Regions from separate parts of the Streptomyces mayteni genome, predicted to be linked through region 1. Evidence: riboswitches for the same ligand, from Rfam matches in the RefSeq annotation. Region 1 holds a riboswitch; the other holds the start of a gene.

Region 1 (11,530 bases):
TCGGTGGTCACGCTCCAGCTGGTCGCCGAGGGCGAGTTGAGCCTGGACGACACCGTGGAGCAGTGGCTGCCGGGCCTGGTCACCGGCAACGGCAACGACGGCGGCCGCATCACGATCCGTAACCTGCTCCAGCAGACGAGCGGGCTCGCCAACTACACGGACATCTTCTTCGGCGACCCCGAGCAGTTGACGCCCGAGAACTATCTCGCGCAACGCTTCACGCCGCGCGCGCCGGAGGACAAGGTCGCGTTGGCCATGACGCACGCCCCCGGCTGGCTGCCGGACGCCGACGACCCGGCCGCCGAGACCCGCTGGTCCTACTCCAACACCAACTACGTGCTGGCCGGCATGATCATCGAGCAGGCCACCGGGCACCCCTGGGAGCAGGAGGTCCACGAGCGGATCATCGCGCCGCTCGACCTGCGCCACACCATGACCCCGGGCACCTCCGCGTACGTCCCGCAGCCCACCGCCACCGCCTACCTCCAGTTCCCCGGCCGGGAGGAACTCACCGACACCACGCTCTCGGTGGACGGCGGGGCCGACGGCGGCATCATCAGCACCACCGGCGACATGAACACCTTCCTCCGCGCCCTGATGGACGGCACGCTGCTGCCGGCCGAGCAGCTGGCGCAGATGCGCACCACGGTGCCGGCCGACTTCGGCCACCCCGAGGCCGGATACGGGCTCGGCATAGCCTGGCGCCCGGCGGAGGGCTGCGACGAGGGCGTCTGGTTCCACGGCGGCACCTCGTTCGGCACCTCGTCGGAGGCCGCGGTCACCCCGGAAGGCGAGGTCTCGGCGGCCTCCGCGATCTTCACCACACCGATCGGCGACCAGGACCGCTTCACGGCCCAGTCCGAGGCGGCGGTGGCCATGATCGACCGCGCGGTCTGCGGTTAGTTCCGACCGGCCGGGGCACCCGGCACGGATGACAGCCCACGACCGTGAACCCGTGCCGCCCCCGCCCAAGCCACCCCCGGTACCGGAGCCACTACCCCGGCCCGGCCCACCCCCACCGATGCCACCCGGCCCCGACGAACCCACCCCACCGCCGAACCCCCTCCCACCCCCACCGGGTCGCTAGCCGCGGATTCGCTGGCCGCTGGGCTTCCCGACCTCGCGGATGCCGACCCGAGGGTTGGCATCGGGCCGCTGGCCGGGGTGGCCGTAGCCGCCGCGCGGAGCGCGGGCCGCTCGGCCGGCCGAGGGCCGGAAGGCCGGAGTGGCTCCGTGACCGGCCCGTGGGGCCGCGTGGGAAGCCGCTGCGCGAAGCCCTGGCTGGCGGCTGCGTGACAGGCGCCGGAAGCGGCTGGTGCCGGCCGGCGGGGTCCCCGCCTAGCTCTCAACTCGGGCCAGGCCGTTGCCTCGGCCGTGGGCACTGAGACCGTTCGGCCGCAGGCCGGTGTCCTGGCCGGAGCGCCGTGGGTGCTCAGGTGGCCGGAACGGCTCTGGCCGACGGCGCGTGCCAGGCCTTACGAAGCGCTGGTAGCCGGGCAGTAGCTCTTCGCTGGGGCCTCGGGCTCCGCTGTCGGGGCCTGCGGCCGGCAGGTAGGCGGGATGCCGTTCGGTTCGGCCCTTCGGGCCGCTCCGGCCGGCGGGCCGTCGACTCCTGGTCGGCCGGAACGGTTCTGGTCGGTGGAGTGCCCCCGGACGTATGGGCCGCTGACAACGGGGGCGGCGCGGGCCCCGCTGCCGGGGACGTTCGGCCCGCGGGCCGCGGCCCTTTGGGCCCTCTGACGCCGCTGCCGCAAGGTCGCCTGCCGCGGCCGGTAGGCCGTGGGCGCTCAGGTCGTCCGATCCGCTGCGGCCTCTGGCCGGCGGGGCGCTCAGGCCGCTGGCGTCGAGGGCCGTAGGGCCGCGACTCGGGCCGCGACTCGGGCCGCAGGCCCGGTCGCCGGAGGCTCGCTCGGCCGCAGGCGGCCTGCCGCTGCCGGCAGGCCTCGGGACCAGGGCCGTCGGATACGCTGCGGCCGCTGGGCCGTCGGCGCTCGGGCCGTCGGGGCCGCTAAGGCCGGCAGGCCGGCAGGGCGGCGAGTTGGTCGAGGAACCAGGTCGTGGGGGGGGAGCGCCGTGGCCGCGGCGGTCAGCCGCTCCGTGCGGCGGGACCGTTCCTCCGGCGGCATCGTCAGCGCGCGGTGCAGCGCCTGGGCCGTGCCCGCGATGTCGTACGGGTTGACCAGCAGCGCGTCGTCGCCGAGTTCGGCGGCCGCGCCCGCCTCCCTGGACAGCACCAGGGCCACGCCCTGTTCGGAGATCACCGGGACCTCCTTGGCGACCAGGTTCATCCCGTCCCTGATCGGGTTCACCAACGCCACGTCCGCCAGCCGGTAGGCGGCGAGCGAGCGGGCGAAGTCGTCCTTGACGTGCAGCAGCACGGGCGACCAGTCGGCCGTGCCGAACTCCGCGTTGATCGCCTCCGCGACCCGGGAGACCTCGGCCGTGTAGTCGCGGTAGACGGCCAGGTCCTGCCGGGACGGGTAGGCGAACGCCACGTGCGTCACCCGGCCGTGCCACTCGGGGCGATCGGTCAGCAGCCGCCGGTAGGCCAGCAGGCCGCGGACGATGTTCTTGGACAGCTCGGTGCGGTCCACCCGCACGATGGTGCGCCGGTCGCCGATCTCGGCGCGCAGCGCCGCCAACCGCTCGTCCACGTCGGGGCGGAACGCCCGCTCCCGCAGGAACTCCGCGTCGGCGCCGAGACCGTGCACGCCGAGCCGCGTCGTCCGGCCCTCGAAGGTCACGACGTCGTCGGCCTGCCCGGCGCCCAACTGGTCGGCGCAGCAGGCGGCGAACGCGTCCGCCCAGCGGCGGGTGTGGAACGCGGCCCGGTCGGAGCCCAGGATGCCGAGCAGCACCCGCCTGGCGATCGGGTCGGGCAGCACCCGGAACATGTCGGGCGGCGCCCACGGGGTGTGCGCGAAGAAGCCGATCCGCAGGTCGGGGCGGCGCTCGCGCAGCATCCTCGGCACCAGCGACAGGTGGTAGTCCTGCACCAGCACGGCCGCGCCCTCGCCCGCCTCCTCGGCGAGCGCGTCGGCGAAGGCGGTGTTGTACGCCTCGAAGCCGGCCCAGCGCTCCTCGAAGGTCTCGTCGAAGACCGGCTCGAACGGGGTCTGGTAGAGCAGGTGGTGGACGAACCACAGCACCGAGTTGGCGATCCCGTTGTAGGCGGCGTCGTACGTGTCGGGCGGGATGTCCAGCATCCGCACCGACTGGCCGCCGGTGTCGGCGGCCGGCAGCGTGCCGCCGGAGCGGGCCGCCGCGGCCCGGTCGCCCTCGCCGAGCGCCGCGCACACCCAGGTGCCGGCGCCCGAGCCGAGCGCCATCAGGCCGGAGACGACGCCGCCACCACCGCGGCGGGCGGCGAGTGAACCGTCGGCCGCCACCGAGTAGCTGACCGGGCCGCGGTTGGAGGCGACCAGAACTTCGGCCAGGACTTCGGTAGTCATCGAATCGAGGCTCCCTGGGGAGATCGAGGTGCCGGAGGCGCGTGCGGCCCGGGGACGTGGTCCGAGGCTAGCCAGCGGGGGAGCGGGTGAAACGTGCGACACGTCACACCCGCCCCGGCGGCCCCGCGCGCGACTACGCCGCCTGGCGCGCCGCGTACTCGGGGACGGTGAACATCGGCGGACGCTCCTCCGCGTTGATCAGGTGGGTGCGCGGCTGGAAGCCGCCCTCCTGACCGCGGTCGAACTGCGTCATGTCGACCCGCATCGGCAGCACCGAGCCCGGCAGCCGGCACTGCGCGGTCCGCATGATCGCCGCCGCCATCCGCCCCAGCGCCTGCCCGTCCTGGTGGCGGTGCTTGCGCACCCCCACGTCGACCTGGGCCAGGGCGTCGAGGCCGACCGTGTTCAGCGTGTCGATCAGCAGCCCGAGCTCCACGCCGTAGCCCACCGGGAACGGCAGCCGCTCAAGCAGCGAGCGACGGGCCGCGTACTCGCCGCCCAACGGCTGGACGACGCCGGCCAGTTGCGGCCAGTGCAGGTTGAGCAGCGGGCGGGCCACCAGCTCGGTGACCCGGCCGCCCTGGTGGGCGCCGGTCGGCTTGTCGCCGAGCGGCCGGTCGTACATGGCCTTGACCAGGTGCACGTCGGGATCCGTGAGGAGTGGCCCGACGATGCCCGAGACGAAGGCGGAGTCGAACTCGCGCAGGTCGGCGTCGACGTAACAGATGATCTCGCCGCTCGCGGCCATCAGCGAGCGCCAGAGCACCTCGCCCTTGCCGGGGACGGTCGGCATCCGCGGCAGGATCTCGTCGCGGTGGACGACCTTCGCGCCCGCCGCGGCCGCGGCCTCCGAGGTGCGGTCGGTGGAGCCGGAGTCCACCACCAGCAGTTCATCGATGAGCGGCACCCGTTCCATCAGGTCGCGCCTGAGCGCTTCCACGATGGCGCCTACGGTCGCCTCCTCGTTCAGTGCGGGGAGTACCACGCTGATGCTCCCTGCCGCTCCTGCTGCCCGCTTCGCGTTCAACAGCCGCGGCAGCGGGCGGTCAGCGGCGGTCCAGGACCGGCGGCTCAGCCACTCCTCTGCCTCTTCCAGCACGAATGTCGCTCCTGTTCGCGTTCGGCCATGTTCGAACTCTTTTGGCCACCATTGCATCGTTTGGCCGTATCTGCCCTTTACCGGCGTACCCGAATCCGTCGAGACCATGCGAGATCGCGGTGTCGCCTGGGCCCCGACTTCTCCGGGCCCGCCAGGGTCGTTCTCAGGCCCGCGCCAGTGTGCTGCTGTCTCCCGGATCGCCCACTGTCTCCCGTGTCTCCTCGTGTCTCGCGGATCGGACGGCCCGGGCCATTGTGGGGGGTGTCGGTTACAGTCTCGAACAGCGCAGGTGTCCTCCGCATATCGGGGGCCGCGCCGACAACCGCATACAGCTCATCCAGAGGGGCAGAGGGAACGGCCCGTTGAAGCCCCGGCAACCCTTCCGCCGGTCCTCGTGACACGGAGTGACGGCCAATGGCGGCCGCGTCCGACGAGACTTCCGGTGGGGAAGGTGCCAATTCCGTCCCGTGGGCGAGAGCCGCCTCGGGGAAGATGAGAGGAAAGGGCCTCGCACCCATGTCCGTGCTGACCGCAGCCGACTCGTCACCCACCGCATCCGTCGACCTCGGTCCGGCCGTCGCGCTCTCCTGTCGCGAGTGCGGCGAGCGCTTCCCGCTCAGCCCGATCTTCGCCTGCGCGTCCTGTTTCGGGCCGCTCGAGATCGCTTACGACCTGCCGAGCGGCGACCCCGAGGGCCTGCGCCGGCGCATCGAGGCGGGCCCCAAGAGCATCTGGCGCTACGCGCCGCTGCTGCCCGTCCCCGCCGACGTCGCCACCAAGCCCAACCTGAACCCCGGCCTCACCCCGCTGGTGAAGGCCGACCGGCTGGCCGCCGAGCTTGGCGTGACCGGCCCCCTCTACGTCAAGGACGACTCGGGCAACCCGACCCACTCCTTCAAGGACCGGGTGGTCGCCCAGGCGCTCGAAGCAGCGCGTGCCTTCGGCTTCACCACCCTGTCGTGCTCCTCCACCGGCAACCTGGCCGGCGCGGTCGGCGCCGCCGCGGCCCGCGCCGGCCTGCGGTCCTGCGTCTTCATCCCGCACGACCTGGAACAGGCCAAGGTCGTGATGGCCGCCGTCTACGGCGGCCAGGTGGTCGCCATCGACGGCAGCTACGACGACGTCAACCGCTTCTGCAGCGAGCTCATCGGCGACCCGCTCGGCGAGGGCTGGGGCTTCGTGAACGTCAACCTCCGCCCCTACTACGCGGAGGGCTCCAAGACGCTGGCCTTCGAGATCTGCGAGCAGCTCGGCTGGCGGCTGCCCGACCAGCTGGTGATCCCGATCGCCTCCGGATCGCAGCTCACCAAGATCGACAAGGGGCTCAAGGAGCTGATCGCCACCGGCCTGGTCGAGGACCGTCCTTACCGGATCTTCGGCGCCCAGGCCGAGGGCTGCTCGCCGGTCTCCCGGGCCTTCAGGGACGGCCACGACGTGGTCCGCCCGGTCAAGCCGAACACCATCGCCAAGTCCCTGGCGATCGGCAACCCGGCGGACGGCCCCTACGTGCTGGACATCGCGCGGCGCACCGGCGGCGCCGTGGCCGACGTCACGGACGAGCAGGTGGTGGACGCGATCCGCCTGCTGGCCCGCACCGAGGGCATCTTCACCGAGACCGCGGGCGGCGTGACGCTGGGCGTCACCAGGAAGCTGATCGAGGAGGGCGCGCTCGACCCCTCCCTGACCACCGTCGTCATCAACAGCGGCGACGGCCTCAAGACCCTGGACGCGGTCGCCTCGGCGGCCGGCCCGACCGCGACGATCCCGCCGAGCCTCGACGCGTTCCGGCAAGCCGGTCTGGCGTGACCCGCCGCCCCGACCCGACCCGGCCAACCCCTCACGGGAGGTAGAACCAGATGAGCGTGACCGTCCGAATCCCCACCATCCTCCGCACCTACACCGGCGGGCAGTCCGAGGTCCAGGCCGACGGCGGGACCCTGGCCGAGGTGCTGGCCGACCTGGACCGCAACCACCAGGGGATCGCCGCCCGGGTGCTGGACGACGAGGGCAGGTTGCGGCGGTTCGTCAACGTTTATGTGAACGACGACGACGTCCGCTTCACCGAAGGGCTGCTCACCCCCACGCCGGACGGCGCGGGCGTGTCGATCATTCCGGCCGTCGCCGGAGGCTGACGTTCCGTTTGTCCGGTAAGCGGCCGTTACCACCGCAAATCCCCAGCTCCACACGCACTCCACGCCCGCCTCGAGCCCCCGCGGCTCGGGGCGGGCGGCCGTCTGGAGAGCGATAGAGTGAGCTCCGGAGCGCCGCTGGCCGATGCCACCCGCATATGAATTCGCGACACATGGCGCAAATAATGTGCCGAAAATCGACGTACGAATTGTCGGGTTGGGGCGAAAAAGCCCAGGCGAATGATTCAACTTTCAGCTAATATTGGGCATTTGCCCGTTCTGGCTTGCCAAGAATTCTCCCTCGATTGGCCTGTTGCACTGGGCGTCCGTCCAGATACATTCAGCGGCGGTCGACGCGTTCCGGCGCACACCCCCACACCGCCCGGGGGTTGGGTCTGATGAGGTCTGACCCGGGCCCGCGAAGCGCGGTCTCGTGAAAGGGCCAGCAAAATGGGGAGTTAGGAATGGCTCAGGGCACCGTCAAGTGGTTCAACGCGGAGAAGGGCTACGGCTTCATCGCGGTAGACGGTGGTGCGGACGTGTTCGTCCACTACAGCGCGATTCAGATGGACGGCTACCGCACTCTCGAAGAGGGTCAGCGGGTCGAGTTCGAGATCTCGCAAGGACAGAAGGGGCCACAGGCCGACATGGTCCGGGTGGCCGTCTGAACCGCCCGACCGTACCACGGCCTCGATGCCGAGGGCCCGCGTCCGCACCTTGGGCGCGGGCCCTCGGCGCGCCTCCCGCCCCGCCTCCCCCCACCGGTCGCCGCTTGCGCCCTTCCCGTCGCCCGACCACCACCCCTCATGGAGGCCCTTCGGGCCGCTTGCACTCTTGGGGGGAGAGTGCTAATCATGGCGTTAGCACTCTCCGGGTGAGAGTGACAGCAAGGACCGGTTCGGTGAGGTCCGTTCGGCAGGTGGGGCAAGGAACCGCCGGCCGATGGGCCGTCCGTCGCGGGCGCCAGCGCGGTCCGGAGTAATCCACCCCGGTACCTGGGAGGACCCCTTCACATGGCCAAGATCATCGCGTTCAACGAGGAGGCGCGGCGCGGCCTCGAGCGCGGGATGAACCAGCTCGCGGACGCCGTCAAGGTCACGCTCGGCCCCAAGGGCCGGAACGTCGTCCTTGAGAAGAAGTGGGGCGCTCCGACCATCACCAACGACGGTGTCTCCATCGCCAAGGAGATCGAGCTCGAGGACTCCTACGAGAAGATCGGCGCGGAGCTCGTCAAGGAGGTCGCCAAGAAGACGGACGACGTCGCTGGCGACGGCACCACCACCGCCACCGTGCTGGCCCAGGCACTGGTCCGCGAGGGCCTGCGCAACGTGGCCGCCGGTGCCAACCCGATGGCCCTGAAGCGGGGCATCGAGGCCGCGGTCGAGAAGGTCTCCGAGGCCCTGCTCGGCCAGGCCAAGGAGGTCGAGACCAAGGAGCAGATCGCCTCCACCGCCTCCATCTCCGCCGGCGACACCCAGATCGGCGAGCTGATCGCCGAGGCCATGGACAAGGTCGGCAAGGAAGGCGTCATCACCGTCGAGGAGTCGCAGACCTTCGGGCTCGAGCTCGAGCTCACCGAGGGCATGCGCTTCGACAAGGGCTACATCTCGGCCTACTTCGCCACCGACATGGAGCGCATGGAGGCGGAGCTCGAGGACCCCTACATCCTCATCGTCAACTCCAAGATCGGCAGCGTGAAGGACCTGCTGCCGCTGCTGGAGAAGGTCATGCAGTCCGGCAAGCCGCTGCTGATCATCGCCGAGGACGTCGAGGGCGAGGCCCTGTCCACGCTCGTCGTGAACAAGATCCGCGGCACCTTCAAGTCCGTCGCCGTCAAGGCCCCGGGCTTCGGCGACCGCCGCAAGGCCATGCTCAACGACATCGCCATCCTCACCGGCGGCCAGGTCATCTCCGAGGAGGTCGGTCTCAAGCTGGAGAACGCCACCCTCGACCTGCTGGGCCGCGCCCGCAAGGTGGTCATCACCAAGGACGAGACCACCATCGTCGACGGTGCCGGTGACAGCGAGCAGGTCCAGGGCCGCGTCAACCAGATCCGCGCCGAGATCGACAACTCCGACTCGGACTACGACCGCGAGAAGCTCCAGGAGCGCCTCGCGAAGCTGGCCGGCGGCGTGGCCGTCATCAAGGCCGGCGCCGCCACCGAGGTGGAGCTCAAGGAGCGCAAGCACCGCATCGAGGACGCGGTGCGCAACGCCAAGGCCGCCGTCGAGGAGGGCATCGTCGCCGGTGGTGGCGTCGCCCTGCTGCAGGCCGCCTCGGTCTTCGACAAGCTGGACCTGGACGGCGACGAGGCCACCGGTGCCGCCGCCGTCAAGCTGGCGCTCGAGGCCCCGCTGAAGCAGATCGCGGTCAACGCCGGCCTCGAGGGCGGCGTCGTGGTCGAGAAGGTCCGCGGCCTGACCCCGGGCCACGGCCTGAACGCGGCCACCGGCGAGTACGTCGACCTGCTGGCCGAGGGCATCATCGACCCGGCCAAGGTCACCCGCTCCGCGCTGCAGAACGCGGCGTCCATCGCGGCCCTCTTCCTCACCACCGAGGCCGTGATCGCCGACAAGCCCGAGAAGGCGGCGGCCGGTGCCGGCGCCGGTGCGGGCGACATGGGCGGTGGCATGGACTTCTGACGGATCGCGCGTCGCCGCGCACCGTCCTCGAAGTTCCCGGGCCCGCCCGGCGGCACCAGCCGCCGGGCGGGCCCTCGCCCGTCACCCGTCCCGCTCGTCGCCCGGGGTGTCGCACAGCGCGTGGTCGACGAGGTCACTGGCGGCCCGCTCCTGCCGGAGTATGTGGTCGGGCGAGTCGCCCAGGGCGGTGGACATCGAGACGGTGACGGTACGACCGCCGTCCTCGGTGGCGCCGTTCAGCGTGATGTAGCCGCTCTCGCCGCCTTCGTGGCCCCAGTAGCCGCCGCCGCAGGACAGGGGCCGGTTGAGCAGGCCGAGGCCGTAGCGCCCGTCCGGCCAGAACGCCCGCATCTCCTCGCTGACCGGGACGGTGTCCCGCATCTCGGCCAGCCGTGCCCCGGGCAGCAGCTCGCCGCCGAGCAGGGCCCCGAAGAAGCGGTTGACGTCCGCGGTGGTGGAGACGTATCCGCCGGGGTCGGGGACGATCACCTCGGTGACGTCGACCCGTTCGCCCGAGGGGTAGACCTCGTAGGCGTTGGCGTGCGGGCGGCGGAGGGTGGGCGTGTCGCCCGGCAGGTAGGTGCGGTCCATGCCGAGTGGCCGCAGGATCCGATCCTCGACCTCCCGGTGCCATGGCTGACCCGTGACCTCCTCGATGATCATGTCGAGGAGGACGTAGCCGGTGTTGGAGTACCCCCACCCGTCGCCGGGTGCGAAGTCCGGGGGGTACCGCATCGCCCGCGCGACGATCTCCCGGGGGGTGTAGGCGTCGTACCGGTGCTCGTAGTACTCCTGCGGGGTGGCGAAGCCGGGCAGGTCGTCGTGGATGCCGCCGGTGTGCTGGAGGAGGTGGCGGACGGTGAGCAGGCGCCCGTCGTTGCCGTTGCCTTCCACCAGTCCCGGCAGCCAGCGGTCCACCGTGTCGTCGAGCGCCAGCCTGCCCTCGTCGACCAGTTGCAGGATCACGGTGGCCACCAGCGCCTTGCCGGTGCTGGCCATCCGGAAGTAGCCGTCGCGGGGCACCGGGCGGTCACCGCCCACCTCGGCGACGCCGCTGGTGGCGACCAGATCCCGGCCGGTGCCGGTGGACACCCGCGCCTGCACCCCCGTCACCCCCAGCGCCGTGATGGCGTCGGTGTCCCGACGCAGATCGTCCTGCCGGTATCCGGGCCCGGCCGGCTGGTGTGCGTCGGCCGGCAACTGGAGGGCGACGGCCGTGCCGGCGGTGACGAGGACCGCGGCGGCGGCCGCCCACCGCCTGCCGATCCGGCGGTCGTGCCGCCCCGGCCGGTCGGGCTGGGGAGCGTGCGGAGGGCCTGGCGTGGCGCTCGGGTTCGTCGATCTCATGCGTCCACGCTAGGTAGGCGCGGGGTCGCGGATCGCTGCCGCGGGCCCCCGGGCGAAAGCTACAGCTGCCTGTAGTGTCGCGGTGGTGGCCGGCCTCTACGGTCGTCACGTGGAGGGCCTCCGCACTCCTCCCGGACGACCAAGGGAAACGGAACAGGTGCTCGACGTACTCGTCGCGGCCCGCACACGGTGGCTCGGCACGTGGCGCGGCGGGCGTTACCTGTCGGGCACCCTGGTGGCCGCCACGCTGACGCTCGCCGCCGCGCCCCTGCTGTGCGTTCCCTCGCTGGCCCAGCCCTGGGCGGAGCGGGACGGCCGGCGCGCTGCTCGCACAGCCGGTCGAGCCGCGCCCACGCCCCGCCCGCCGCAACCTCGGGTGGCTCGCGACACAGCTGGTCACCGGCCTGCCGGCGGGCGCCCTCGCGCTGGTCCTGCTCGGCAGCCTGTCCCTCACTCCCGTCATCACCGTGGCCTGGTGGGCCTTTCCCACGGCGCCGTGGCTGCCCGTGGCCAGCGATCGGATCACCACCTGGGGCACCGCGTTCTCGCTCGGCCTGCTGAACCTCGTGGTCCTGGCGGCACTGGCCGCCCTCGCCCTCCCGCCGCTCGCCCGCGCGCACGCCAGGTGCTGCCTCGCGATCCTGGCGCCCTCGCCCGCCGAGCGTCTTGGCAACCGCGTCACCGAACTCACCAGGACACGCGTGGACGTCCTCCAGGCGCACAGCGCGGAACTCCGCCGGATCGAAAGGGACCTGCACGACGGCACCCAGGCCCGGCTCGTGGCCATCGCGATGCGGCTGGCCGTGGCAGGCCAGAGCCTGGCCAAGGACCCCGACGCGGCGGCCGATCTCGTCCGGCAGG
Region 2 (11,530 bases), on a different contig from region 1:
GGGCTCAACCAGGAGTGGCGGCGCAACGTGCGGCGGGCGCGGAAGGCCGGGGTGGAGGTGACCGTCGGCAGCGCGGCCGATCTGCCCGAGTTCTACCGGCTGTTGAGGATCACGGAGGAGCGGGACGGCTTCCGGCTCGGGCGGTCGCTGGCCTACTACGAGCGCCAGTACGCGGCCTTCAACGCGGAGGAGCCGGGCAGGATGAAGCTCTACCTCGCCCGGCACGGCGGCGAGACGCTCGCCGCCCACACCATGATCCGGGTGGGCCGCCGGGTCTGGTACCAGACCGGCGCCTCGGCCGACCACCGTCGCGAGGTCCGTCCCTCCAACCTGCTGCAGTGGCGGATGCTGCTCGACGCCCAGGCACTCGGCGCGGAGGTCTACGACATGCGTGGGATACCCTCCACCCTCGATCCCGACGACCGCCCGTACGGGCTGCTGCGCTGGAAGCTCGGCACCGGCGGTGAGGTCGTCGAGACCCTGGGGGAATGGGAGAGACCGTTGGGCGGCACGGCCAACCACGCGCTGTACCGGATGTTCCAGACGTATCTGGCGCGCCGGTGACGGCGGCGCACAGCACGACGGTCGCCTCCGGTGAGGCGGCGCCGCCCCGGGCACCGTCCGTGCTGCGCGGCGGCCTGGTCATGGCCGCCGGGTCGGTCGTCTCGCGGGCGACCGGGTTCGTGCGGTCCGCCGTCGTCGCCGCCGCGATGGGCGTCGGGATGGTCGCCGACGGGTACGCCGTCGGCAACTCCCTGCCGACCATCGTCTACATGCTCCTGATCGGCGGCGCGCTCAACGCCGTCTTCGTCCCCGAGTTGGTCAGGGCGGCCAAGGAACACGGGGACGGCGGCGCCGCGTACACCGACCGGCTGCTCACCGTCTGTCTGCTCGCCCTGCTGGCGCTCACCGCGGTCGCGGTGTGGGCGGCGCCCGCGATCGTCGACGCGTACACCGACTATCCGCCGGACCAGACCGCGATGACGGTCGCCTTCGCCCGCTACTGCCTGCCGCAGATACTCTTCCTCGGGCTGTTCACGCTGCTCGGCCAGGTGCTCAACGCCCGCGGGCACTTCGGCGCGATGATGTGGACGCCGGTCCTCAACAACGTCGTCGTCATCGCGGTCTTCGGTCTCTTTCTCGCGACCCTCGCCACCGGTGAGGGAGGCGTGCTGAGCGGCACCGAGACGGCGCTGCTCGGCTGGGGGACCACGGCGGGCATCGTCGTCCAGGCCCTCGCCCTGCTGCCCGCGCTGCGCGCGGCCCGGTTCCGCTACCGGCCCCGCTTCGACTGGCGCGGCAGCGGCCTCACCCGGCCGCTGCGGAACGCCGGCTGGCTGGTGCTGCTGGTGCTCACCAACCAGGTCGCGTACTGGGTGACGACCAGGCTGGCGACGGCGGCGGGCCTGCGGGCGGAGGCGGCCGGGGTCGACGGCGGCGCCGGATTCAGCGCCTACAACAACGCGTACCTGTTGTGGGCCGTGCCGCACGGGATCATCACGGTGTCGCTGATGACCGCGCTGCTCCCCCGGATGAGCGCGGCGGCCGCCGACGCGGACACCGCGGCGGTGCGACGCGACGTGTCGTACGCGCTGCGCGGCAGTGCGGCGGCCGTCGTTCCCGCGGCGTGCGCGCTCTTCGCGCTCGCGCAGCCCGCGATGGCGCTCGTCTTCCAGTACGGCGAGACGGACGAGGCGGCCGTCGCCGTCATGGCGGGCACGCTGATGGCGTTCGCGCCAGGGCTGATCGCCTTCAGCGGGCAGTACGTCCTCTCCCGCACGTTCTACGCGCTGTCCGACACGCGGACCCCGTTCCTCCTCAACCTGGTGATCGTGAGCCTCAGCGCGGGGCTTTCGGTGCTGGCGTACGTGTCGCTGCCCGCGCGCTGGACGGTGACCGGCATCGCGGCCGGGTACTCGCTCGCGCTGTGGGTGGGTTGGGCCGTCACGGCCCTCGTCCTGGACCGCCGCCTGGCGGCACGGGACGCCCACCCGGGCGCGGTCGCCGCGCAGGCGCGGCTGCTGGTCGCCGCCGTGCCCGCGACGGCGCTCGGGTACGGCGCCGCCCGCTGGGCGGAGGCCGGCGGGGCCCTCGCGTCCGCCGGGGCCGGGGCGGCGGCGATCGCCGCCGCGTTCGTGCTGCTCGCCCGACCGCTGCGACTCACCGAGATCGACGCCCTCGTCGCCGGGGCCGTCGCGCGGCTGCGCCGCCGCTGACGCCCAGGTCTCCGCTCAGGACCGCCCTCCGACCGTCTGGATACTGTGCACATGCCTCGGTTGCTCCTCATCGATGACGATCCCTCCGTGCGCGAGGGTGTGGAACTCGGGCTGCGCGGCCGCGGCCACGAGGTGCGGACCGCCGCCACCGGCGAGGCCGGGCTCGCCGCCCTGCGCGAGTTCCGGCCCGATCTGCTGCTGCTCGACCTGATGCTGCCCGGCATGAACGGCGTGCAGGTCTGCCGCAGGGTGCGGGAGGACAGCCAGCTGCCGATCATCATGCTCACCGCCCGCGGCGACGACTTCGACGTCGTCGTCGGCCTCGAGGCCGGTGCCGACGACTACATCGTCAAACCCGCCAGGACCGAGGTCATCGAGGCCCGGATCCGGGCCGTGCTGCGCAGGATCGAGGAGCCGGGCGGCGGGCGGCCCGCCGTCGAGGTCCACGGCGAGCTGACCATCGACCGGTCCGGGCTCAGCGTGGCCAGGAACGGCGAACGCCTCGCGCTCGCGCCGTCCGAGATGAGACTGCTCCTGCATCTGTCCGCGGCGCCCGAACAGGTCTTCAGCCGCCAGCAGTTGCTTGAGCACGTGTGGGAGCACAGCTTCCACGGCGACACGCGGCTCGTGGACGCGTGCGTGCGGCGGCTGCGCAACAAGATCGAGGACGTCCCGGGAAACCCGCGCTACATACAGACCCTGCGGGGCTTCGGCTACCGCTTCGGACCACTGTGAGGCCGCGGCCCGAGGGAGCCAGCGGTGAACGGCGCCGCTCCTTCGGCCTGCGGACCCGCCTCGTCCTGGCGTTCCTGCTGGTCGCCGCCGTCAGCGCGGGGACGACCGCCGCGCTCACCTTCCGTGAGGTCCGCAACGCGGTCCTGGCGACGGCACAGGACACCGCGGTCTCCTCCTTCCGCGACCAGGTGGGCGACCTCTACTTCAACCTGCCAGTGAACACGACCGAGTTGGTGGGCACGCTGCGCACCCTCGCCCGCAACGGCCGGCCGCACCCCTGGTACGTCTACGCCGAGTACGGCTCGATCCGGGCCTCCTCGGGCACCAGCCCCACCTCCACGGTGATCACGCCGGAACTGCGCGACGAGGCGCACTCGAATCCGCACGGCAGCTTCCAGCGGGTCGTCAAGGACGGGGTGCCGTACCTCACCATCGGCATGCCGGTCGTGTTCGAGGTCGGGGAGAACACCGTGATGCCGACCGGGATCGTGCTGTACGCGGTGATGCCCATGCCGGAGGAGCAGGCGAACGTGGCGGCGCTGACCGCCGCCGCCAGGAACGGCGCGCTGCCGGGCCTCGCCGTCGCCCTGGTGCCGGCGCTGATCGCCGCGCGCAGTGTGCTGCGCCCGGTCCGCGAGTTGCGCCAGGCCGCCCGTTCCATGGGCGGCGGCCGCCTCGACACCCGGATCGAGGTGCGCGGAAGCGACGAACTCGCCGATCTGGCACGGACGTTCAACGAGACCGCGGCCGCTCTCGAACGCTCCGTGAACGAGCTGCGGGAGGCGGAGGCGGGTGCCCGCCGCTTCGCCTCCGACGTCTCGCACGAACTGCGCACCCCGCTCGCCGGGATGCTCGCCGTCACCGAGGTCCTCGACGCGGGCGCGGACCATCTCAAGTCCGACACCGCGCGCGCGGTCCGGCTGATCAGCGCGGAGACCGGGAAGCTCGCGGTGCTGGTGGAGGACCTGATGGAGATCTCCCGTTTCGACGCCCACGCCGCCGAGTTGAACACCGACGAGGTCGACGCCGCGGAGACCATACGCAAGACGTTGCAGCACCGGCGCTGGACCGACCTGGTCCGTGCCGAACTGCCGGACGGGATCCGCGCCCGGCTCGATCCGCGGCGCTTCGACGTCGTCGTCGCCAACCTGGTCGGCAACGCGCTGCGGCACGGCGGCGCGCCGGTGACCGTGCGGCTGCGCACGGCCGCGGGGGCGGACGGCACGGCATGGCTGGTCACCGAGGTGGCCGACGAGGGTCCCGGCATCCGGCCGGACGTCCTCCCGCACATCTTCGACCGCTTCTACAAGGCCGACGCGGCCCGCACCCGCTCGGTCGGCAGCGGCCTCGGCCTGGCCATCACCCTGGAGAACGTCCGGCTGCACGGCGGCACCGTCCGGGCCGCGAACGGGCCGGGTGGGATCGGCGCGGTCTTCACCGTCGAGATGCCGCTGCGCACGGCGGAGGCCTCGGCATGAGGCCACGTCGCCCGGCTCTCGTCGCCCTCGCCGTTCTCCCGGCGCTGCTGCTCGGCGGCTGCGGTGTCCCGGAGACGGACGTCGTCGCGGCCGGCGCCCCGGCCACCGCCGAGGTCTATCCGTACCCGCCCACTGGGATGGTGCTCTTCCTCCGGTCGCCCGAGGGGCGGTTGATGCCGGTGATCCGCTTCGTGGACGAGGCGCCTGACGTGCCGGGCCCGGGCGACTCGCCGGGCGTGTCTACGCCCCAGACGGTCGCGGAACTGTTCGTCGGGCCGCTGGCGAACGAACGGGCGGCCGGCCTCACCGACGGCCTGCCCGAGTTCCCTTTCGAGGGCATCGCCCGGGTGGCGCCCTACCGGGATGACGGGGTGGAGGTGACGCTGCCGATCGACCTCGGCGACCTCGACGACCTGGGGGTGCGGCAGGTGGTGTGCACGATCGCGTTCACCGAGGACGCCGAGGGCCAAACTCCGGTGCGTCTGCGGGGGATCGACACGGCGCTGCCGCCGGCCGTCTGCGACGCGGACGTCGACGGTGGCGGGTGAACGGCTCGCCCCGGCACGGGAGTCGACCGGCGGCGCGACCGACCGGTCACTTCTTCCTGGCGTCCCAGGCACCGTCGTTGAAGGTGCGCAGCAGGACGATCAGCGTGGCCGCGAGCCGCCAGTCGAATCCCGGGGCGTGCACATGCAGCTTGTCGCCCCTGGACCTGAACTCGAACGGCAGCTGCCCACCGGCGCGCCATCTGATGCGGCGGGGGCCGCGAGCGGCGCCCCCCTCGTTGCCGGGGACACCGTCGAGAACGGAGAACAGGAGGATCAGGGCCATGAAGGGCACCGCCGGCCACCACACGCACCACCAGAGGATCCGGCCCTTGAAGCCCACCGCCGTGAGGCCGTCGGGCTGGGTCACCGTCCAGCGGGTGCGCAGGCCCCTGCCACGGAGCGCCTTCTCCCGGACGACCGTGCCGAGGAGTTCGCCGTGCGCGCCGAGCACCTGGAACGTCGCGACGCCGCCGGTGGCCGACACCGTCACCAGGGTGGCCACCCGCTCCCGGTGGTGCTCGTCGGCCCACAGGACGAAGGAGCGGGCGCCGCTGCCGCGGGCCGCGAGGTACGCGGGTATGCCGCCCGGCGGCAACTCGCGCTCCACGTGGGCGACCACCCGGGGCGGTCCCGATCCGTCGGAAAGCTCGACCCATGTGGTGACCGGCGGCAGAACACCGTCGCGGGCCGGTGGTCGGCGGCCGCTCATGGTCAGGACAACGCTCACCCGACGTGCTCCTTCGTGCTGGGTGGGTGCGGCTTCGCAGCTGTGACTTCGTAGGTGTGGCTTCCCGTCAACGTACGCGACGTCATGTCACGGCGGGGTACCGGTTCGCCGCTGCTGCCGCACGCGCCGCGTCATGGCCGCGGCGGAGAGGCCGACCGCGAGCAGGACGGGCGTCATGACGAGGATCCCGGCCCAGAGGACCAGGGCGAGGTAACCGAGGGGAGCGTTCCGCTCGTCCCTGTCCGCCACCACGAGGAGGACGACGCTCGCCACGAGCGCGACCACCACGAACGCCCCGATGATGATCGCGAGCCAGCGGAGAATGCCGGCCCACCGCCGGTAGCGGGCGCTGACCTCCGGGGCCCACGGTGGCGCGTACCCGTAGGGCGGCCCGGGCATCTGGGGCGGGTACGGGGGCGGTTGGTGGTGGGACATGGACCCACTTCTACTGTGCGCGGCCCCGAAACACCACCCGCACCGGAACGGTGCGGGGTGGGCGCGGCGTAGACTCCGGTGGCGCGCTGTCGGGCGCCATGACGAAGCCGGGGGGCACTGATCGTGCAGGACTACGACGAGCCGGCCTGGGGGCCGCTGCCCGTCCGATCGGGCGCGCTGCGTTGGCTGGTGCTTCTCCCGTTGACCCTGCTGCTCCTGCCGCTGTGGTGGGTGGTGTGGTTCCTCCTCGCCTTCTGCCTCTACGGCGTCGCCATGGTGGTGCAGCTGGTCGTCTACGTGTTGCCGCGGTTCGAGGACGGCGCGGTGCGGGTGCTGGACGCCACGCTGGGGCGGATGCCGTTCCTCCCGCGCTGGTGCGTGACGCCGGTGGCGCTGGTGCGGGAGGGCGACTCGGCGTTCTACCGGGCGCGGGTGGATCGGCTGGTCGAGAGGAAGACCCGGCTGGCGGGGGCTCCCCACGGGTTCGCCCACCGCGACCTGGAGCTCGGCGTGCACTACTTCCGGGGCGCGGGCGCCGGTTACGTCATCCGCGTCGCCTCGGAGCGGGGCTGGAACCTGCACCCGGTGCTGCGCTCGCATCCCCGCCGCCGGCTGCGGCTGCGGCACAGCGGCCGGCCGTAGCGCCGGAGTTCGCCGGGACATTCGCCGGGACAGGGGTCACCGTCCGGCGAGTTCCTCGACGATGGGGGCGGCCGCTTCCATGTCGTCCAGGAGGAACGAGCTGATGCCGAGGCGTTCGCGGAGGGCGACGAACTTCCGGGTCAGTTCCCTGACGGAGCCGATGAAGACGTGGGGCGACTCCATGATCTCCTCGACGGTGAGCTCGACGCCGGTGCGCCGGCGGAGTTCGTCGGCTCGCCTGCGGGCCTCGCCCTTGGCGTCGTGGGTGAGGACCATCGGGCCGCCGGTCGGGTAGCTGTTGAGTTCGAGTTCGGGGAAGCGGTCGCCGGCGGCGTCGCGGATCCAGCCGATCTTCTCCTCCGTGGCCGCGACCGTGATGCTGGGTGCGTCGAGGGTCGGGAGGCCCTGCTCGTCCCATCCGAGCCGGGGGGCCAGGCCGATGATCTGGGCCTGTTCGGCGGCCAGTGTCAGCAGGCGCTTTCCGCCGCCGCCGATGAAGATCGGCGGATGGGGGCGCTGGACCGGCTTCGGCTGCGCGTCGTAGTCGCTGATCGTGTAGTGCCTGCCGGCGAGGGAGAACCGCTCGTCGCCGAGGCAGCCCTTGAACACCTGGATCGCTTCGGTGAGTTTGGCGATCCGGGTGCCGACGGGTTCGAAGGGGATGCCGATCGCGTCGTGTTCCGGCTTGTTCCAGCCGGCGCCGAGGCCGATCTCCAGGCGTCCGCCGGAGAGGCGGTCGAGCGTCGCGAGTTCCTGGGCCAGGACGGCGGGGTGGCGGAGGTTGTTGTTGAACACGAAGGTGCCGACCCGGAGTCGCTCGGTCGCCACGGCCGCGGCGGTGAGGAGCGGGATCGGCGCGTACTGGGCCACGAGGTGGTCGGGGGACATCAGGGCGCTGTAGCCGATCGACTCCGCGCGCCGCGCGAACGCGGCCAGGCCGGGGCCGTCCTGCGGTTCGCCGACCACGGTGAGGAAGCGAAAGGGACGCATCGCGTCAGCGTGCCCGAGATGGCGGGCCAGCACCAGAGGCGATCCCGCCCCGTCCCCATGGCGGACGGGTGTCTCACATGGCGGACGCGGGGTTTTCCGGAGGGTTTGGGTCGGCTAGTTTGCCGCGCAGGTCAAGAGTGTCAGCGTGAAGACCCGGCTTGCTGGCCGGCAACCCTCCTGCGCGGTGGGGTGCCCCCGGGGACGACGACCCGGCTGCGGTGATGCGGCAAGCGTGCTCCTCGTGGGATCTCATCTCGTGAGAACTCGTCTCTGTCCTTGGACAGGGGCGAGGCGTTTGCCCCTGCCTCGGCCGTCATGGGATCGAGGACGACGAGGCGGGCGAGATGAGCACCACGCAGCAGGACGACATCGGGCGGCTGGCCGGGTTGGGGGAGCGGGTCGAGGCGGCGCGGGCCGTCAAGCCGTTGGTGGGGCGGCGGGCGCAGGAGGCCGGGGAGGCGCTGTTCGGCGGGGAGGAGCCGGTGCGGCGGGGGTTGGCCGCGCTGGCTGCGCGGTGGCACGGCGTGACCGAGTTGGTCGAGGAGCACGCCGCGCGGGGTGGTGACGCGGCGCTGTGGGGGGACGAGCCGCCGGCGGATCCGCGGTCGCGGGCGGCGGTGCGGCACGTGGACCTGGTCAGCGTGTCGCCGGCGCTGGCCGGCCGGGAGGACCTGGCGCGGCTGGTCGAGGCGGGGTGGTCGCCGGACGAGGTCGTGGCGATCTCGCAGGTAGCGGCGTTCACCGCGTTCCAGGCGCGGGCGATCCAGGGGCTGCGGTTGCTCGAGGGGCGCGGTCCCGAGGTGGCGGCGCCGGCGCGGGAGACGCCGGGGCGGGGGCGGGTCAAGAGCACGGCGCGGACGGCGTCCAACGGGCGTGAGCGGCCGGTGGAGTTCACCAGGGAGCTGCTGTCCTGGACGGCGTGGGTGGCGCCGGTGCCGACGGACGAGCTCACCGAGGAGCAGGAGGCGTCGTTCCGGGGGAAGACCAACGGCGAGTACTTCCGGCTGTTGGCCCGGCTGCCGAAGGTGCTGGCGGCGCGGACGGCGCTGGACGCCGCGATCTTCGCCACCACCGAGGGACTGCCGCGCGCCGAACGCGAGTTGGCCGCCGCGGCGGTCAGCAAGGTGACGGACTGCGTGTACTGCGCGTCCGTGCACGCCAGGAAGTCCGCGCAGCTGTCGAAGCGGCCGGCGGACGTGGACCGGCTGCTCGGGGTCCGGCTGGCGCGGGACGCCGACTGGGTGCCGACGGGCGGCGCGGCGCTGGCGGCGGGGCAGGACGCCCGGTGGGCGGCGATCGTCGAGTTCGCCGCGGCGCTCGCCACCACGCCGGTGAGCGCCACCACGGCCCAGGTGGACCGGCTGCGCGAACTGGGGCTCGACGACGTCGAGCTGGTCGACCTGGTGGCGGCCGCGGCCTTCTTCGGCTGGGCGAACCGGCTGATGCTCAGCCTCGGCGACCCCTACTGGCCCTGAGCACACACGAGAAACGAACGGAACGGAATCGTCATGAGACAGCGCTTGTCCGCCCTGGCCGCCGCGACCGTCGTGGGGCTGTTCGTCGGGGCCTGCGGGAACGTGACCACCGAGGACGGTGGGGAGGAGGCCGGCGGGGAACGCGAGGGTTCGCTCACCGTCGTCGACGACGTCGGGCGCACCGTGGAGCTCGAAGGGCCCGCCGAGCGCGCCGTCGTGCTGAACAGCTACGGCAACGAGTTCGCCCAGGCCATCGGGGCCGGCGACCGGGTGGTCGGCTACGACCGGGTCTCGCAGTCCCGGCTGCCCTACCTGGACATCTCCGACGAGGAGGTGGTCAGCGAGGACCTCCAGGAGATCAACTACGAGTCGGTCGTGGAGCTCGACCCCGACGTGTTCGTCCTCCCCCGCAACGGGGCCTGGCAGGAGGCGGCCGACCAGCTGGAGTCCTTCGGGATCCCGGTGGTCGTGGCCACCGCCTGGGACTTCGACGTGTTCCACGAGACCGTCGAGCTGCTCGGCGAGGTCTTCGGGGAGCCGGCGGGCGCGGAGCGGGTGTCCGGGTTCTACGACGAGATCTTCGGGCTGATCAGCGACCGGGTGGCCGGCACCGAACCGGTGCGCGTGTACTGGGAGACGGAGCAGCCCTATCTCACCGGCCTGCCCGGCTCGGGCTTCGACCAGATCATCGTGGCCGCCGGCGGCGAGAACATCTACGGCGACCTGGAGACCGGCGGGGACCAGCAGTCCGAGACCACGGTGGACCCGGCGTCGATCCTGGAGCGGGATCCGGAGGTGGTGGTGCACGAGTTCGGGCCCGCGGCCGAGCCGACCGGGCAGGAGCGGTTCGACACGCTGAGCGGCGAGTTGTTCGGGCGGGCCGGCTGGTCGGAGCTGTCCGCGGTCAGGGACGGCCGGGTCTTCGTGACCAACGGCTGGGCGACCAGTGGTCTCTCCAAGGCCATCGGGGCGCTCTACCTGGCGAGTTGGCTGCACCCCGAGGAGTTCGCCGACGTCGAGCCCGGCGCGTACCTGGAGCGGTGGGCCCAGGAGTTCCAGGGGCAGGGCGCGGACTTCCCCGGCGAGGACGCGTACCTCCAGAGGGTGGGCTGACGCGAGATGGCTGTCTCAGCTGCCGGACAGGCGGTCGCGCGTCGGACGTGGACCGGCCGGCCCGTGGTGCTGTGGGCGGGCACGGTGCTGACCGTGCTCGTCACCGCCTGGTGCGTCACGGCCGGCACGACCGACGCCGGGCTGCTCGACGTCTGGCGCGCGATCCGCCTCCGGGTCTTCGGCGGGGTGCTCGACCGGGACTTCGCCCAGACCTACTCGGTGATCATCAACCTGCGGCTCCCCCGGGTGCTGCTCGCCTTCGTGGCCGGGGCCGCGCTGTCGCTGGCCGGCGTGGTGATGCAGGGCCTGCTGCGCAACCCGCTGGTCAGCCCGTTCACGCTCGGGGTCTCGCCGGCCGCGGCGTTCGGCGCCGCGCTGGCGATCCTGCTGACCGGCGGGTCCGCGGGTTCCGGCTCGTGGCTGGTGATCGGCAGCGCGCTCGGCACGGCGCTGGCCGTCTCCGCCCTGGTGCTGGGTCTCGCGTCGGCCAAGGCGATGTCCGCCGCCACCCTGCTCCTGCTGGGGATCGCGCTCACCCAGCTCTTCGAGGCGATGACCGCGGCGCTCCAGTTCGTGGCCGACGAGAACACCCTCCAGGCCATCGTGCGCTGGACGTTCGGCTCCGTGAACGACGCCGGCTGGCGGGACGTCGCGGTGGTCGGGGCCTGCGCGTTGGCCGCCCTGCCGCTGCTGCTCTGGTTCAGCCGCGACCTCAACGCCATCGCCTTCGCCGGCGACGACGCGGCCAAGAGCCTCGGGGTGAACGTCACCGCGGTGCGGGTGGGGCTCATCGTGGTCTCGGTGGTGCTGGCGGCGGTCGTGGTGTCCTTCTGCGGGGTGATCGGCTTCGTCGGCCTGGTGGGCCCGCACATCGCCCGGCTGGCCATCGGCGCCGACCACCGCTACCTGCTGCCGTTCTCCTTCCTGACCGGCGGACTGCTGCTGGTGGTCGCGGACACCGTGGGACGTACGGTGCTGGCGCCCTCGGTGATCCCCGTCGGCATCGTCGTCGCCTTCATCGGCGCCCCGGTCTTCATCAACCTCATCCTGACCAGGAGGGCCGCACAGTGAGTCTCGAGGTCGCCTCGGTCCGGTTCGCCTACCGGCGCAACCCGGTCCTGGAGGGCGTCGACCTGCGGGTGGCCGAGGGCGGGTTCTGCGCGCTGCTCGG

What was found. Region 1 has a riboswitch for S-adenosylmethionine ahead of thrC (threonine synthase). Riboswitches for the same ligand answer to the same signal wherever they lie in the genome.
Region 2: it holds a riboswitch for S-adenosylmethionine, as region 1 does, so the genes downstream of both, ACYVPE_RS04645 (peroxidase-related enzyme) here and thrC (threonine synthase) in region 1, are expected to answer to the same signal.

What each region holds. Positions count from the first base shown of each region.
Region 1 is NZ_BAAGPR010000080.1:3,368-14,897, forward strand. Features, by position in the region: gene ACYVPE_RS28110 (serine hydrolase domain-containing protein) at 1-903, shown strand, start outside; partial or broken gene ACYVPE_RS28115 (alpha,alpha-trehalose-phosphate synthase (UDP-forming)) at 2,009-3,452, opposite strand; gene ACYVPE_RS28120 (glucosyl-3-phosphoglycerate synthase) at 3,586-4,551, opposite strand; SAM riboswitch class I at 4,882-5,050, shown strand; gene thrC (threonine synthase) at 5,044-6,357, shown strand; gene ACYVPE_RS28130 (MoaD/ThiS family protein) at 6,408-6,683, shown strand; gene ACYVPE_RS28135 (cold-shock protein) at 7,145-7,348, shown strand; gene groL (chaperonin GroEL) at 7,694-9,322, shown strand; gene ACYVPE_RS28145 (serine hydrolase domain-containing protein) at 9,404-10,669, opposite strand; gene ACYVPE_RS28150 (sensor histidine kinase) at 11,176-11,530, shown strand, end outside.
Region 2 is NZ_BAAGPR010000006.1:48,770-60,299, reverse strand. Features, by position in the region: gene ACYVPE_RS04690 (lipid II:glycine glycyltransferase FemX) at 1-564, shown strand, start outside; gene murJ (murein biosynthesis integral membrane protein MurJ) at 645-2,216, shown strand; gene ACYVPE_RS04680 (response regulator) at 2,268-2,951, shown strand; gene ACYVPE_RS04675 (ATP-binding protein) at 2,948-4,429, shown strand; gene ACYVPE_RS04670 (hypothetical protein) at 4,426-4,977, shown strand; gene ACYVPE_RS04665 (hypothetical protein) at 5,024-5,704, opposite strand; gene ACYVPE_RS04660 (hypothetical protein) at 5,792-6,139, opposite strand; gene ACYVPE_RS04655 (hypothetical protein) at 6,263-6,781, shown strand; gene ACYVPE_RS04650 (TIGR03621 family F420-dependent LLM class oxidoreductase) at 6,818-7,771, opposite strand; SAM riboswitch class IV at 7,901-8,010, shown strand; gene ACYVPE_RS04645 (peroxidase-related enzyme) at 8,116-9,246, shown strand; gene ACYVPE_RS04640 (ABC transporter substrate-binding protein) at 9,280-10,359, shown strand; gene ACYVPE_RS04635 (FecCD family ABC transporter permease) at 10,366-11,430, shown strand; gene ACYVPE_RS04630 (ABC transporter ATP-binding protein) at 11,427-11,530, shown strand, end outside.